DNA from 2 places in the Paenibacillus sp. FSL L8-0436 genome. Region 2 is predicted to be linked to the other one. Evidence: a T-box and tRNA genes for the amino acid it is inferred to sense, from the RefSeq annotation. Region 2 holds a T-box; the other holds one or more tRNA genes.
What was found. A T-box is a leader RNA that pairs with one kind of tRNA and senses whether it is charged. The one in region 2 lies ahead of argS (arginine--tRNA ligase), so its partner is inferred to be a tRNA-Arg.
Positions count from the first base shown of each region.

Region 1: it encodes a tRNA-Arg, which carries the amino acid that the T-box ahead of argS (arginine--tRNA ligase) is inferred to sense. The anticodon was not compared.

Region 1 is NZ_CP151955.1:5,896,900-5,904,840, forward strand. Features, by position in the region: gene NSS79_RS27260 (tautomerase family protein) at 1-376, opposite strand, end outside; partial or broken gene NSS79_RS27265 (nitronate monooxygenase) at 431-908, opposite strand; gene murI (glutamate racemase) at 890-1,651, opposite strand; gene NSS79_RS27275 (hypothetical protein) at 1,740-1,922, opposite strand; gene NSS79_RS27280 (alpha/beta hydrolase) at 2,107-2,943, opposite strand; gene NSS79_RS27285 (LysR family transcriptional regulator) at 3,077-3,952, shown strand; gene NSS79_RS27290 (hypothetical protein) at 4,062-4,451, opposite strand; gene NSS79_RS27295 (hypothetical protein) at 4,856-5,062, shown strand; gene NSS79_RS27300 (hypothetical protein) at 5,228-5,722, opposite strand; gene NSS79_RS27305 (histidine kinase) at 5,743-6,201, shown strand; tRNA gene NSS79_RS27310 (tRNA-Leu) at 6,240-6,318, opposite strand; tRNA gene NSS79_RS27315 (tRNA-Arg) at 6,344-6,420, opposite strand; tRNA gene NSS79_RS27320 (tRNA-Gly) at 6,427-6,501, opposite strand; tRNA gene NSS79_RS27325 (tRNA-Asp) at 6,548-6,625, opposite strand; tRNA gene NSS79_RS27330 (tRNA-Met) at 6,632-6,705, opposite strand; tRNA gene NSS79_RS27335 (tRNA-Val) at 6,773-6,848, opposite strand; tRNA gene NSS79_RS27340 (tRNA-Glu) at 6,930-7,001, opposite strand; gene NSS79_RS27345 (AAA family ATPase) at 7,142-7,669, opposite strand; rRNA gene rrf (5S ribosomal RNA) at 7,764-7,880, opposite strand.
Region 2 is NZ_CP151955.1:6,036,721-6,044,661, reverse strand. Features, by position in the region: gene NSS79_RS27935 (copper amine oxidase N-terminal domain-containing protein) at 1-695, shown strand, start outside; gene argS (arginine--tRNA ligase) at 1,818-3,785, opposite strand; T-box leader at 3,874-4,095, opposite strand; gene NSS79_RS27925 (YitT family protein) at 4,149-4,985, opposite strand; gene NSS79_RS27920 (hypothetical protein) at 5,304-5,519, opposite strand; gene NSS79_RS27915 (hypothetical protein) at 6,030-6,194, shown strand; gene NSS79_RS27910 (DEAD/DEAH box helicase) at 6,333-7,941, opposite strand, start outside.

The DNA of each region.
Region 1 (7,941 bases), 140 kb from region 2:
TCAAAAATTGTGCCTCCCCTAGTCCAAAACTCCAATCATCATCATTATTTTCAACAATAGATACCATTAAATCGGTTGGTGCGATGCCGCATTCAGCTTCTAACCTGTCAGCCAGTAAGGAATAGAGCTTTTGTTTCTTCTCTTTTGGCCGGGCTTTGCTTATTATGGAGAGAACAACCAGATTATTGGTACGGTTAAAGCCTAGCCCTGTATCTTCAATAATCATATAATCCGCCGGGTGTTCGTGAACGATTTGGTAACGATCTCGCTCAGGAACGTCGAAAGCTTCCACAACAACTTGATGGGCAACATCCAAAAGTTTTTTCAGGCTTGCTTTATCTCGCCCTTCAATAAGGTCAAAACGAAGTAATGGCATTTTTAACTTCCTCACTTTAATAAATAGTAATAGTTTTTCCTCATATGTTGTCAACTATTCCAAGAATAGTCTTTGGACAAGAACACTGGCTTGATCAATGGTTTGTTTTACAATTGAAGCGGCAGGTTGGTCGCCTGCTAACCGAAGCCCCTGGCCCGCCCAAAGTGACATATACTCGGGGTTGTTCGATTTTGCAGCCGCCTGACGCATGTCCCGGGTCATCGCGTTTTGAATAGGGTAAGCTCATGGTGCCTATCAAAGCCTGGGAGGCGTCTTTTAGGAATGTCCCCCTATGCCCGCCTGCTTCGCTCCCCTGAGCCACAATAGCATCTGCTCCAGCTGCCTCCAATTGCTTGGCTTCATCAACTGTTGTTGCAGTTCCAATGATGAATATTCCATGCTGTTTCATGGCTTGGATCACGGCTGGAGATGGTATGCCAAAAGTGAAACTAAATACGGGTACACGTTCCTCCAACAGTACCTGTACCTGCTCCTCAAATGATTCTGAAGACTTCAAAATCGATGGATTTCGAACTCTTTTAATTTAGCCTTATCCTCGACTTTGACCCCTGAACAATAGAAAGAAATATTACCGTTGCCTTCATTTAAAGAATTCATTTCTTCCAGTACTTTTTTTAGATTTTTTGCAGTACCATTATTTCCATCAATTATATTAACATCCGATGAAAATAATTTTCTGAATATATCCTTATAGTAAGAAAAGTGAGTACATCCTAAAACAATAGTTTCATACTTACTTAAATCATATATAGACAATTGTTCTTGAAGATAAGGTAGCACTATTTGCTCGTTAAACTCAAAACTTTCTGCAAACTGAACTAATTTCGGAAGAGGTAATAAATCAACAACATGTTCGTTATCTAATTTAGTAATAAGATTTTGAAGTCTTTCTTCCCTTAGAGTAAAAGCAGTAGCAGTTACCAAAATTCGTTTATCTATATTTCTTTTTGTTTTAACAGCTGGTTTTACAGCAGGCTCCATACCAATGATTGGAATACTGTATTTTGCCCTTATTTCTTCGATTGCTGCGCTTGTGGCAGTATTACAAGCCATTACTATCGCTTTTACTTTTTGCTGGCTAAGAAATTCTATAGCATTTAAAACATACTTTTTAACGTCATCTTTCGTTTTGTGCCCATATGGAACATTTAATGTATCTGCGTAATACAAATAATCTTCATTAGGTAAAACTTCTAATGTATCATGCAATACAGTAATGCCTCCAATACCAGAATCAAAAAAACCTATTTGCATCTCTATTCCTCCAATAGGAATCAATTCACCAATTCCATTCGTATCTTGGTTCCAATACAAATTGTCCAGGATCTAACTAAGCTCTTGATTAGGATGAATACGAGCATAGTTCAAATTTCCTATCGTTTCTTTTTGACTTGAAATGACTGCACCGGATAGCAATATTATAGCAGCAGCAACAAGCACCAAAGGCAGCGATAAGGTAACCCAAGTTATTACTCCCTGCCAAATATCCGGATTCCGTAGCGGATAGATTAGCTTGTGATTGCATCAATGGAAGTATGGAAGTATATGAAAACGTCCGATCCCCATTGCAATGATAAGCATAACTAATCCACCGACCATAGTCTTTGTGGAATTAGGCAATTTCGCATTTTTAGCTTCTGAATTCTCCATGCTACTGACCTGTCACCCTTCTAAATTCAAATTATCCCTTTTCAAATTCCATTATTTTTTTAAAAAATTAGCATTAGTTCTCCAATTTCATATGCATGTGTTTCCAATGCAAAGTGCCCAGTATCTAATAAATGAATCTCGGCATTAGGTAAATCTTTCTTAAAAGCTTCAGCACCAGCCGGAATAAATGAAATATCATTTTCACCCCACACTACCAATAAGGGTGGCTGATATTCTCGGAGATACTGTTGAAACTCCGGGTACATCTTTACATTATTTTGGTAATCAAAAATTAAATCCAATTGTTTCTCATCATTTCCTGGCCGGGACATATAAGCAATATCAAGAGTATAACCATCTGGGGAAACTTGGCTTTCCTTTGTTCCATCAACATATTGGCCTTTGATCGTGTTGGGCGCAAACGCTGTCCGATAACTTTCTCTTTTTTCTTGCGTAGGATTTTGCCAATATTCTTCTCGCACCGCCCATTTCCCACCTAATCCTTCACGATAAATGTTGCCATTTTGGCTTATTATTGCTGTCACACGTTCTGGATGGTGCATGGCTATACGAAAGCCAATAGGGGCTCCATAATCAAAAACATATAATGCATATCTGGTAAGTTTTAGCTTATCAATGAAAGCTTCAATAATTTCAGTGATATGGTCAAATGTATAAGGGAAATCCTCTCTGTCAGGCGATGAGGTATTCCCGAACCCCGGATAATCAGGAGCAATTAAATAGTAGTCTTTTTCTAAAATAGGTATTAGTTCTCTGAACATATGACTTGCGGACGGAAAGCCATGAAGCAATAAAATGACTGGTTTATTCGGATTACCAGCCTCACGATAAAATATGTTTAACCCTTCTATCTCTAATGAATGATAAGTTGTCATTTTGTAACCTCCTGTTTTCTTCATAAGACCCGCCTCTTTCTAAACTAATTGTAACTTTTTAAAGATATCGTGTAAAATGAATCTAAACGATAAGTAATATTAAAATTATCAATAATTAGATGGAGGAATGACGGTGGACATCCGGGACATGCAGATTTTTCTGGCAGTTGCAAACGAAGGAAGCATTACCAAAGCAGCCGAAAAAATGGAATATGTTCAGTCGAGTATAAGTATCCGTATCCAGCAGCTTGAAAAAGAACTGAAAACATCGCTATTTCGTCGTGGGCGGCAAGGAGTCCGGCTCACAACATCTGGAGAGACACTCAAGTCCTATGCTGAGAAAATTGTCTTTCTTACTCAAGAGGCAGAACGGGTCGTGGCAGATAACTCGATCCCAAGAGGGCCACTTCGGATCGGATCGCCCGAAACCACAGCAGCGGTTCGGCTACCATCTATTCTTACCGATTACCTTAAAGCTTATCCAGAGGTGGATTTGGCTTTAAAAACTGGAACGACGGAAGAACTTATTCATTTAGTGTTGAAATACGAGTTGGACGGAGCTTTCGTAGCTGCGCCAGTTGATCATGCTGAGCTCGTTATTACTGAGGTGGGGGTTGAGGAGCTTGTGTTCATATCGGGAGGGCAATTCCCCTCAATAGACCAGCCGGAACAATTGCGAAATCTGACTTTACTAGTATTTCGTGTTGGGTGTTCATACCGACGAAAACTTGAGGATTGGTTACATTTACAAGGAATTATTCCTGCTAAAATCATGGAGTTCGGAACATTGGAAGGAATCCTTGGATGTATTCATGCTGGTCTCGGGGTATCCCTTTTACCTCGCTCGGTGATTGAAAGAGCCATGGTTCAATATAACTTGCGATCTCAACAAATCTCGGACGAGTTCTATAAAACCCCGACTCTATTCATACGTCGTAGAGATACTTATGAAACTGCAGCTATGTCCGAATTTATCCGGATTTCAAGACAGAGGTTCAATCTTACTTAACCTGCCAAAAGTAAAAGCAGCCAGCAGAAAGCTGACTGCTTCTTCCGTTTTTAATTCAAAGTGAATATCTCTTCAGTTTAACTTTTTGCTTTAATCAAATTCAATACTCCTATCCCCTTTCCAATTCTGCGAGTTTCTTCGAAATCATCACCTTTTCGGGTAAACCGTGTGCTAACGTCTCCGCATTCTCCATCACGATTATGGCCAGGGCTTGAGTCAAACGAGCATATTCTTCTCTCAATTCACCCAAATAATCACTTGAAATGAAAAGATTATCTTTTGCCAAAACCGTTGGATGACAAGCTATATTGATTAAGCTCACCAAGGGATAATTTGAAGAATCTCTAAATTGCAAGACATGTCCTTTATTATTGAAAGGAAATGCTCTTTCATTTCTATTACAGTAATATCCATTAATCTCACATGTTCCGTAATAGGCTCTTGTTTCCATTTTATTTTTTAAACAAAATTCCGTATTTTTAACTACCGCATCCAGCAATGATTGGAGATAATCCTCAGATGGCGGAATCTCCGGAAAAAACATCGTTGAAACTTTTGGCCCTGAATGAGTATGCGTAAGGTAGATTTCGCGTATCAGGCATAAAGTAAAAAAAGCATAAGAAAGCTAAAAAAAAGCAAGGAAATCGAGTTTCTATTCACGACTCTTCTCCTGCAAATATAATCCCTCAAAATATCGCAAAACATGATGCCGAAAAATAGTTCCGCTTTTATTTTATAATGAATGCGTAACGCTACAGGAAAAATATGCAAGCGGTTACAATCAGTGATCCGTATCTTTATGGGGGGTGTAAAGTGAACATATCGTTTTTAAAACCTGGCACCATGATTGCAAGAAAGCTATCCTTCGTTCTTATTAAAAATTAATTAGAGAAGGAGATTACTATGAAGAAAAAAAGTTTTATTATGTTATCCTTTGCGATAATACTTTCATTATTGCTGTCAGGCATCTCTAATGCAGATGTAACTTCTAATTATGTAAGCCCGCTTATGGGCGGTGCTGATCCTACAATTGCCAGGGCTGCAGACGGTTATTACTATTCAGCTTTTTCTGGCGATTCCTTGCCCCTAACGATGCCCTTAACCGAATGATAGACAGCGAGATTGTTCTTGTTAATTTGTTCAATGTTGGGCTGTGACTTTAGAACGGATATATAATTGTGCGCATCAAAAAAAACATAAGCCGTTGACAGCAGGCTGATATTCCAAGCGTTGTTGAACATAAGGCTGTATCTCAGGTCTTCTTCCATTTCACTTTTATTGATTACGGATACTCCGCAGCAGATCACGGATGACTCGGGTAAAGCGAAGAGATAACAGGACGCCTGCTGCGAGGGATATGAAAGCAATCAGAGCGATAATCCAAATGTAATTACGCATGCTTTCGGACAACTTGGAGAGTACTTGCTTCTTAGGGATGCCTGCAATGAAGGTAAGACCGGTTGTGCCGATGCTGCGCGAAACGGCCAGGTAGCTTTCCTGGTTGATCTTGACCTCACTTACTTCGGCATTGTCTTTCAGCACATAGACAGCGGGAGAAACGATAGAACCCAACTCTTGCTTATCGGCACTGGAATAGATAGCTCGGTAAAGAAAGGTGATTACAACACAAGGATGCCGGCCTACAAAGATGTGGAGCTCAATCAGTTGAGTACCACCTTCAACAGAATGACGGAAGAAATCAATTATCTCATCAAGGAAGTTTATGAGAATCACCTGCTGATCAAAGAGTCGGAGATCAATTTTTTGCAAGCCCAGATGAATCCCATTTTCTGTTCAATACGTTGATTACCATTGGCTACAAAGCAAAATTATCTAAAGATGAGACCGTTTACAAAACGGTGACGTCGCTTACGGAGCTGCTGCAGGCAGGTATTTATTCCAGTAGTCTGGCCAAGGTCCCGATTCGTCAGGAACTGGATTATATCAAATTTTATCTTTATCTGCAGAAAGAAAGGTTTGAGGATAAAATTGAGTATACGATCCATATTGAGGACGAGGCGATACTGGATCTGTTGCTTCCCAAGCTCAGTGTCGAACCCTTGGTGGAAAATGCCGTTGTTCACGGTGTGGAAAAAAAGCTGGGCAAAGGAATCATTCACATCCACATTTACCGCAGAATCGATTCGATCTATTTTGAGATTACGGACAATGGCATCAAATTGAGGTCAAAAGTTTCTTTTGCAAAAACGATAAGTCAGACAATCAAAATATATAAAAAAGGCTTATGAGATTGTGTAAACCACAATTTCATAAGCCTTTTAGCTAATACCGGCGAGAGGACTCGAACCTCCACGGTTTCCCACTCGATTTTGAGTCGAGCGCGTCTGCCATTCCGCCACGCCGGCGTATATTTAATTATTAGAGTAAAAATGGCGCGCCCTGAGAGATTCGAACTCCCGGCCTTTTGATTCGTAGTCAAACGCTCTATCCAGCTGAGCTAAGGGCGCATATTATGGAGCGGACGACGGGAATCGAACCCGCGACCCTCGCCTTGGCAAGGCGATGCTCTACCGCTGAGCCACGTCCGCACACAGTATGTATCATATTGCTGAGATTCTAACCCGGTGCCATAAATGGCGGAACCGACGGGATTCGAACCCGCGATCTCCTGCGTGACAGGCAGGCATGTTAGGCCAACTACACCACGGTTCCAAATAATTGCGGGGGCAGGATTTGAACCTGCGGCCTTCGGGTTATGAGCCCGACGAGCTACCGGGCTGCTCCACCCCGCGTCAGTAAAAAGTGTTTATTTCTTTGATCTTCCCAAAAGCTAAACATTCCGCTATTTAGGGAATCCTCTGGTGGAGGCTGAGGGGTTCGAACCCCCGACCCTCTGCTTGTAAGGCAGATGCTCTCCCAGCTGAGCTAAGCCTCCAATGAAAGAAGCAACTTAATGATCTTAACACATTCTTCTGATAAAAGCAATCTTTATCTGCGGAATTCGATAAAAAGTTGATGACCCGTATGGGATTCGAACCCATGTTACCTCCGTGAAAGGGAGGTGTCTTAACCCCTTGACCAACGGGCCACAATAAAGTTGTCTTTTGTGACAACAAAAAGTATTATATCAATTATAAGACTATATAGCAATAGTTTATAAGGATTTTATAATTTATTTCTTTCAGTAAGATCTTCAAGCTAGCTAATCTGCAATAATTAGAGCTGAAATTATGTGGGTAACAGAGTGATACCCAACTGCAACGCTATAGCCTCTACTACCTCTTCAACTGTCAACTGATCATTATTCAGGTAGCATTGAAATATCTCCTGTCCAAGGCCCTTGAGACATCGCTCAATCTGTTGGGCGGGCCAAGAGTTATTAGAGTCACCCCGGCTATTCAATCTTCTAAGCAGCGTCTCCTGGGAAGCACATAAGGTGAAATGATGAACCTCTACGCCTTCTTGCCTTAGTCTGCCAACAATCTCCATAAAGTAGCCGGAATCCGTAATGGTCATAGGTACAATAATAGTTCCACTGTACTGAGATTCTATGTATTTTAGCATGGAATAGTTTATTTCGCGCCAAAGAGGATGATCCTGAAAATCCTCTTGGGATATCTCGTGCGGAATGTTCTCTCGGATGTAATATCCTGCATTCTCCGGATCGAACAAAAAAGATTGTGGTATTCTGCGGTTTAGTGCATAAGCCGTTTCCGTCTTTCCAGATCCAAACGCACCATTAATCCAGATGATCATTAAAAATCTCCCCTTGAGTTCTTTCCATTCCTAGGATTGGCAAAGCGTAGCATAAACAAAAGACCACTGCTGATTAATCAACAGTGGTCTCTGTGCTTGGCGGCGTCCTACTCTCCCAGGACCCTTCGGTCCAAGTACCATCGGCGCTGGAGGGCTTAACGGTCGTGTTCGGGATGGGTACGCGTGGAACCCCTCCGCTATCGCCACCAAACGGGCATTTGCGGTACAAATGCTAAATTCAGGTCTCAGCATCGCCAAATGCTGAAAACAAA
Region 2 (7,941 bases):
CAATGGTGCCTCTGCGAGCTGTCAGTGAAAATTTGGGGGCTAGGGTCAACTGGTCGGATTCGGAAATCGTGCTCACAAAAAGTAATGTGAAGGTAATCTTGCAACTGAATAGCAATACAGCAGTGAAAAACGGTAAAACGGTGCCGCTTGATGTCAAACCATATCTAAACAATAATCACACGATGGTTCCACTTCGTTTTATTGCAGAGATGTTTGGTTGCAATGTCAGTTACAGTAACAATGCAGTTAATGTCGAAGCAAAGCCCTTGGTCATCGATGGTGTAAAGGTGAAAACATTGCAACAAGAATACCGCATGACTATGGGCGGCGTAGTAAATCAAATCAATGGGAATACCTATAATGAAGCAATATATAATATTTTTGTAGAGAACAAAGGCAAGAAAGTCGAAGAACCTTCTAATTACTCATGGAGGAGTCACCTTTCAACTGGCTGGTACTATAGAAGTGGGCAATATGACTTTTTAGATCAAGAAGGGAACAGCATAAAACGTTTTGACATTTATACTTTAGTTCAATCGTTTGATGAGGACCAGGACACCGAGGTTTTGATTTATGAAGCGAATGAAAACCAATGGTATATGTTTAACTGCACAGCAAGTCAAGAGATTAGGGAGTTAATTGATACAGCATCAAAGAACGGTTTTCTAACAGAGATTAGCAATACAGTTCCGTAAAGGGTACGACAGCTTAATAACCCAAGAAAACGTGGCTGCCCATGGGATTGATCGGTGGCCTTTGTTGCGCTAACGGGAAACGTTAGTTTAATGAAACAGAGGCAGTCTAGGACATATTTTCTCGCCCTTGGATGTCTCTGTTTCTATTTCTAAGGTCAGTCTAAATCTTATTTTATGGAGTTTGCTGGTATGATAATTCTAAAAAACGCGTTGAATAAAGGCATCCAGTCTAATACTCTATTTTTTTGTTGACTCACGTAACCCGATCTGCGACCATCCCGACATAAGCCAGTAGGTTTCCCGCGAACTGTTAAGACTTATCAGGCGACTTATAAGTTAAACTCTTCCTATTCAGGTTCCGATGGTCACAATTTCACCGTACCGTCCGCCAAATCCACCATCATGGCCTTCTGCGGTCTGCACGGTTAGCCCCCGTTTCAACTCATTCATTTCATAATGTTGGTGCCTTTCCTTTTGGATTCGAAGTTCGTTCAGCCTCGCAGCCGTTCCAAGGCGCCACAGTGCGCAACAGGCGGTGTCGTCTACTTTATTTAATGCTGCCAGTACAATCTTGATATCTCGCACCTTGGCAAATGGTGAACAGTCACTTTCGACGATGGTTTCTATCCGGCTAAGAGCTGCAGCTCGGCGGGAACCTCACGTCATGTTTTCCGGGGTACTGTTCAATCAAATGCTTAGCTAATTCAACTATGGCTTTTTCTCGATTCATTTTATCCTCCTTTAGAGGGGCTATAGGATCAGAATAACATAATACTTTCTTATCAACCCCAAACCTCTGATCATGTTCTGAACATCAGCGACATGTATCTAATATTATGAGTGTGTAAGACAGTGTGCAGAACGTAAGACGAGGTTAGGTGGTGTTTATTTTATTCGGTGAGGTTTGAGAATCGGGCATACATAAAATAACCCGCCGAGCTAAAACAGCTGGCGGGTTTGTTTTTTTTCTGCAGCGTGTCGAAGCTAGGACGGAAACGCGATTTTTTTAACAGGTCTAACTTATATGCATTGATTTATTTCTCAGTGATGAAGCGATATTCGTGCTTATTGCATAGCTGGCTTGCTGATTAATACCCGCTCTACAGTCTGCCACTTCCTCCGTTACATCCGCTCCGGCTTCGGCAGGCCAAGCACCTCAAGCACTTCGCCGAGCGTTTCCTGGAATGCCGAAGTAAGCCAGAGACGGAAGCGGATGGTAAGTTGCTCCCCTTTGAGAATCGGGCAGGCGGAATAAAAGTTATTGAACAGCGAGGCCAGAGTATGCGCATAGTTGCAGATTGTATTTGGCGTCAGCTCGATGCTTGCGCTGTATAAGGTGTCTTGCCAGATGCTGAGATGTCTCAGCAGGGCAATCTCCGCTTTGTCCAGAGGGGCCGGGAAATCCGGCACCGCAGCTGGTTCAGATGCCGCATCCGCCGCCGCATCGACTGCTGCATCCGCCGTATTTACCGCCATTGCATCCGTCTTCAACGTTGCAGCTGCCGCTGCTCCCAATACGGCTCCTGTCTCCATTGCAGCAGCTTTACTGAGTACACTGCCCGCACGTGCATAGGTATACATCAGGTATACGCCGGTATTGCCGGCAATCTCGGTCGCCTGCTTGAAATCAAACACAATCTCCGTCCCCAGATTGAAACGCAGCAGATAGTAACGGATTGCAGCTGTGGCGATCAGCCGGCTGGACAGGCCGTTTTTGTCGGAGCGGGTGGCTTCAATGGTGTTCTCCATGAGCTGGACCAGCTCGGTGACCTTGATGCCGATGCCCTGACGGCCGGACATGGCGTAAGAGGTTTTGCCGTCCGAGGTATCGATCCCCAGTTCTGCGGCGGAAGCCGGACTAAGAGAAACCACGCCATAGCTTACATGATGAAGCTTCCCGGCTTGCCCGGCATATCCCAATACCTCTAAAGCCTGCTTCACCATCGCCTGCGGATACTCCTGCCGGTAATCAATGACGTTAACCACCATATCTGCCTCTCCAAAAGGCATCTGCTGTCCACTTGGACCCGTCGTCCAAACGCCTGCATTAAACTCGCTGTAGGAGAAGTTTTTGTCCAGCAGTCCGAATTTCCAGAGATGATAGGCGATGTCCTTGGCAGTGTAGGTCAAAATCCCGTTCGAGCGCACCAGCACCTTATCTTTTTGATGTTCCTCTGAATCCGCCCCTGTGCCTTCTGCTGCCGATTGCTTCAGAATCCAGCATCCCGCCAGCTTGCCCTCGGTTTCCTGAACAAAAACGGCCGTCTGTTCCAGCAGCGCAAAAGCGGAGGACCAAAATCCCTCTTTTAAAATACTGCTCTCCCACACCAGCAAATCGTAGGTGATGCCGAAGTTTTTCATTTCCTCAACATGTTCTCTCACAATCCGTTCAGCCACAAGGCTGCCGAGCCAAGCGGTATTGCCGTTTCCTTCTTCCAATGCATGGAGAATCTCCGTCCGTTTATGGACCGTCTCAGGATGTAATGCGTATTCCTTATTGATTCCGGCGTAGATATCCCAGCAATAATCACCGAAGCGGACATGATCACCTGCGAGCGGCACATTCATTAGCCCGACCACCGTATCTGCCAGCTGATTGCCAAGGTCATCCACATAGTTGTGAACTTCCACGTTGTAACCTGTTTTTCTCAAAATCCTAACCAGCGCATCTCCAATACAGGAGTTTCTCAGATGTCCAATATGCATTGATTTGTTTGGGTTCACAGAAGTATGCTCAATGATCACCTTATTCCCGTTCCCTGGCGGCAGCTCAAAGCTGTGGTTTGCCCACTCCTGCCAATCCACGTACATATTGATGAAGCCCGGAGCCGCAACCTCGATTCGCTGCAGCAATCCCTTGATCGCCTCCTGTTGCCCAAGCTCCGCTGTGATCAGCTCGGCAATAGCCATTGGGGCCTTGCGCAGGACTTTGGCCAGCTGCATGGCAATATTGCTGGAGTAGTCGCCGAAATCCGGATTAGCGGGCTGTTCAAGAGCGATGGTTAAATGTTCTGGTGCGGCAGCGCTCAGGCTGCTGAATACCTGCTGGACGCTTTGTTCCAAGCTTGTTCTGATAAGTTGGCTTAACACGGGATGAACCTCCTTTAAAATTCTTGAAGCAGATTTGCGTTACTTGTACTTAACGGGCTAAAAAACATCAAAAAAAGCCCACGTCTCTAAAAGAGACGAGGGCTTTAGCGCTCGCGGTACCACTCTCGTTGCTAAACAACTTGGTTTAGCCACCTTACAGGTTAACGGTCTTCAGCCGGGGCTTCCTACTATCAGTTCAGAAGTCCATCTCCCGGGTGCGCTTCATTAACTGGCCTGTACCGGCTCTCACTCTTCCGGCTCGCTGGGGACTAGGGTCCAAGGCAACTACTTTCCCGTTCATCGATTGTATATTGATTTTTATCAGTATAGCGAATTTATGGAATAAATCAATAGCCGATTGGATTATTTAGAAATATCAATAAATCCTTCACCAAACACGTCGCGTACATCGTGGATCGTGACAAAAGCATTTTTGTCCTCAGCCCGTACGATTTTTTTGAGCATGGAAACTTCCTGCTTACTAATTACGATGTAAAGAACTTCCTTTTCTTCGCCGGTGTAATAGCCGTATCCCCGGAGCACCGTTACTCCGCGGTCCATAATCTCTGTAACCCGTACGGCAATGCTGTCATAGTGTGCCGAGATGATGGTCACCGCTTTTTTAGGATTCAAGCCCTCGATAATGAACTCCATGGCTTTGGTTCCGATATAGAGGATGACGAACGTAAACATCATCTTTTCGATACCAATGACGAAGGCGGACAGTGCGGCAACGATAAGATCAAAGAACAGCAAGGCATAGCTTATATTCCAATCCCAATATTTATTGGCAAGACGAGCCAGAATTGTTGTACCTGCAGTCGTGCCGCCGACCCTGATGATCAATCCAATCCCGACCCCGGCAAACAGTCCCGCGAAAATAGCGTTAATCACCGGCTCATCCGAAGCGATCTGCCAGTTCTTGGTCAAGTACAGGAACAGGGAGTTAAAGGCAACGGCGATAATGGTATAGCCCGTCGTTTTTTTATCCAGCAGCTTATAGCCGATGATCAGCAAAATCCCGTTCAAGATGATGCCGACCAGCGCAGGTGACCATTTCAGCAAATAATACAGAATGATCGATATCCCTGTAACGCCACCCTCACCAAAGTCATTGGGAATCACAAATAAATTGACTGCCAGCGCAAAAATAAATGCCCCGAGAAGCAGCATAACCATATCATGTACTCTTTTGTTCATACGATATACCTCCATGATTTTAAAGCTCACACAAAAAAGCGATTAAAGGAAAAAATCATCCTTTAATCGCTTTGTAGCAAACATAAGTTGCGCAGCTCTTTTGATACTTTAATCATAACAAGCCTTATAGGGGATGTAAATGATTTTAATTCAAGTAAGGAGTCCCGTTTCAATCGGAAGCGGGCGCAGCGGTAAGATCCTTAATATCCGTTGAACCAAAGATAAGCAGCGCAATTACAATGACCAGCAGGATACCCCCGGCAAAATCTTCGCCGTCAAAATTGTCCATACGTGCTAGGCCTCCCTTTATTCCTCCACTCAAGAGTTGTCTGATTTTTTCTTCAAAGCGGCCATGATCTCGTTCAAGGTCAGGCTGCTGTTGTCGTCGAGAAAGCTGACCAGTTTATCAACGTTGCTGTCGCTCAAATTGCCAAGTGATTTATATTTGCCAACCAGGCTGACCAGAAGCGAAGCGTCCGTGAACATCTGGACAGAGTCTACCTTTAACTTGCCTGATAAAAGAAGTGCAGCCACTGCAAACTCCAGCCCCTTTGGACTTTGCGTTTTTGGGTTTGCCGGTTGTTTTTTTATGCTCGTTTTCTTTCCTTTTCCAGGAGGGGGCATGGACTCCCTTCTTTCATATACATTCTTTCAGAACAGCGGCCACTAGTGGGCGAACTCTCTTTTGTACACTTTATGCACTGCTGCAGGATTTGGTGAATGGAGCCTGTCTTCTGTCCACACCGTCAGGGTAGCACACCAATATTAATATATTGTGCGATCAATTAACACTACCGCTAGAATCAGAGTTTGATATTCACAAATGAGTGGATCGAAAGGAGGAATAAGACGGGATACCACATTATCTACTGGACCTATAGAGAATAATCCTGCTCTTGGCGTAAGACCGGCGCAGCTTGTAACTGTAAAGATTGTGAATCGGCTGCTGCAGAGGTACTGGTTATTAATATTCTAGGTTACTTCCTGGGTACTACAAGAACTTTATATGTGAGTGAAGTTGTCGAAATCGCACCAGGCGGGGTGGTGACCAGAGACTACTTTGCCGATCTGGATGCTTTCGAATTTCTTTTTACAGGCGATGACCTAGGAGAAAAAGCAGGGATTTCAGTATGGGGCAAACAAGCTGACGGTCAATTGGTGGATGCCCATCGTGTTGTAACGCATGAGAAATGGAGTGACGAGTTGTAGCATTTGCGGAGTCCGAACCCGGTAGAGTAACAAATCCTTATGTCATTCTAAAAAAAATACAGCAAACAGGGACATCCCCAGCCTTAGGCTGTGAAAGTCCCTGTTTGCTGTGCCAGGAGATAAGCAGGTATGGCCAATTTATGAAAGCATCAGGATTTCACGGATATCCTGCTCGCTTAAGGCAGAAATGGCCTCCTGGCCCGGTTGGATGACTTCGTCGATCAGGTTCTTTTTCTGCTGCTGAAGCTCGTACATCTTATCCTCGACAGTCCCCTGTGCTACAAGGCGGATCACCTGAACCACCTTCTTTTGCCCGATCCGGTGGGCCCGGTCGGCAGCTTGCTGCTCGACAGCGGGATTCCACCAGAGATCGTAGAGAATGACCGTGTCCGCTCCCGTCAGGTTCAGTCCGGTACCGCCCGCTTTTAGTGAAATCAGGAAAAGATCGCGTTCACCCTCATTGAACCTGTTGCAGAGCTCCACCCGCTGGGCTGAAGGCGTCTGGCCATCGAGATAGAAATGCTGCACACCCAGCAGGCCCAGTTCACGGCCGATCAGGCCGAGCATTTCGGTGAACTGGGAGAAAATCAGCATCCGTTTGCCGGAGCTGCGGCATTCTTCAATAATCTCCAGCAGCTGTTCGAATTTCGCCGAGCCGCCGGTATAGCCTGCAATGAACAGCGCGGGGTGGCAGCAGAGCTGGCGCAGCCGGGTTAACCCGGCAAGCACCTTGATTCTGCCGTTGCCAAACCCGTCGTTGTCCAGATGCTTGAGTGCTTCCTTGCGCAGCCTGGCAAGATAGGCGACATACAATTTTTTCTGCTCAGGCAGCAGCTCCGAGGCCTGCAGAGATTCGATTTTATCAGGCAGCTCTTTCAGTACATCGCTTTTTAGGCGGCGCAGCAGAAAAGGCCGTGCCCGCCTCGCAACCGTCTCCCGGGGCAGGTCATGAAAGGCCTTTTTGCCCGGAAACAGTCCGGGAAACACAACTCCGAAGATCGACCATAGATCCTCCAGAGCATTTTCTACCGGCGTTCCGGTAAGCGCGAAGCGGTAACGCGCCTGCAATATTTTTACCGCCTGAGCTGTCTGGGTCGTATGGTTCTTGATGACCTGCGCCTCATCCAGAAACAGGGTGTGAAAGGAATGCTTGGCGTACTCTTCAATATCACGGCGCAGCAGCGGATAGGAGGTGATGATTACATCGTTTCCTGCGGTGTTCTTCAGTGTCCGTCGGCGTTCGGTTAAGTTCCCGTCGGCTATGGCCGCTTTGATCTCCGGGGCGAATTTCTTCAGCTCATTCTGCCAGTTGTAGAGCAGGGAGGCCGGAGCGATGATCAGCGCAGGGTGGCCTCCCTGCCGGATATCCTTAAGCTCTGAGAGCAGGAAGGTGATGCTCTGCAGCGTTTTGCCGAGACCCATATCATCGGCCAGGATGCCGCCGAACCGGTAGTGGGCCAGCGTCTTCAGCCACTGGAAACCATATTGCTGATAATCCCGGAGTACGGGAACAAGGCTGTCCGGCACAGGGAAATCAAGATTTTCGGGATTCTGCATGTTGGCCAGAAGCCGGCGCAGGGAGCGCCCCATGGTGACGGAGTCCCCCGCACTGTCTCCATTCAGATGCAGGCCGCGGGCCAGGGGGAGGGAGAACTGCGGGCTTTTGAGCTCATCCTGCCGGATTCCGATTTCGTTCATAAAGGTGATGATTTCTAAGAATTCCGCACTCTCCAGCGGCAGCAGCGCC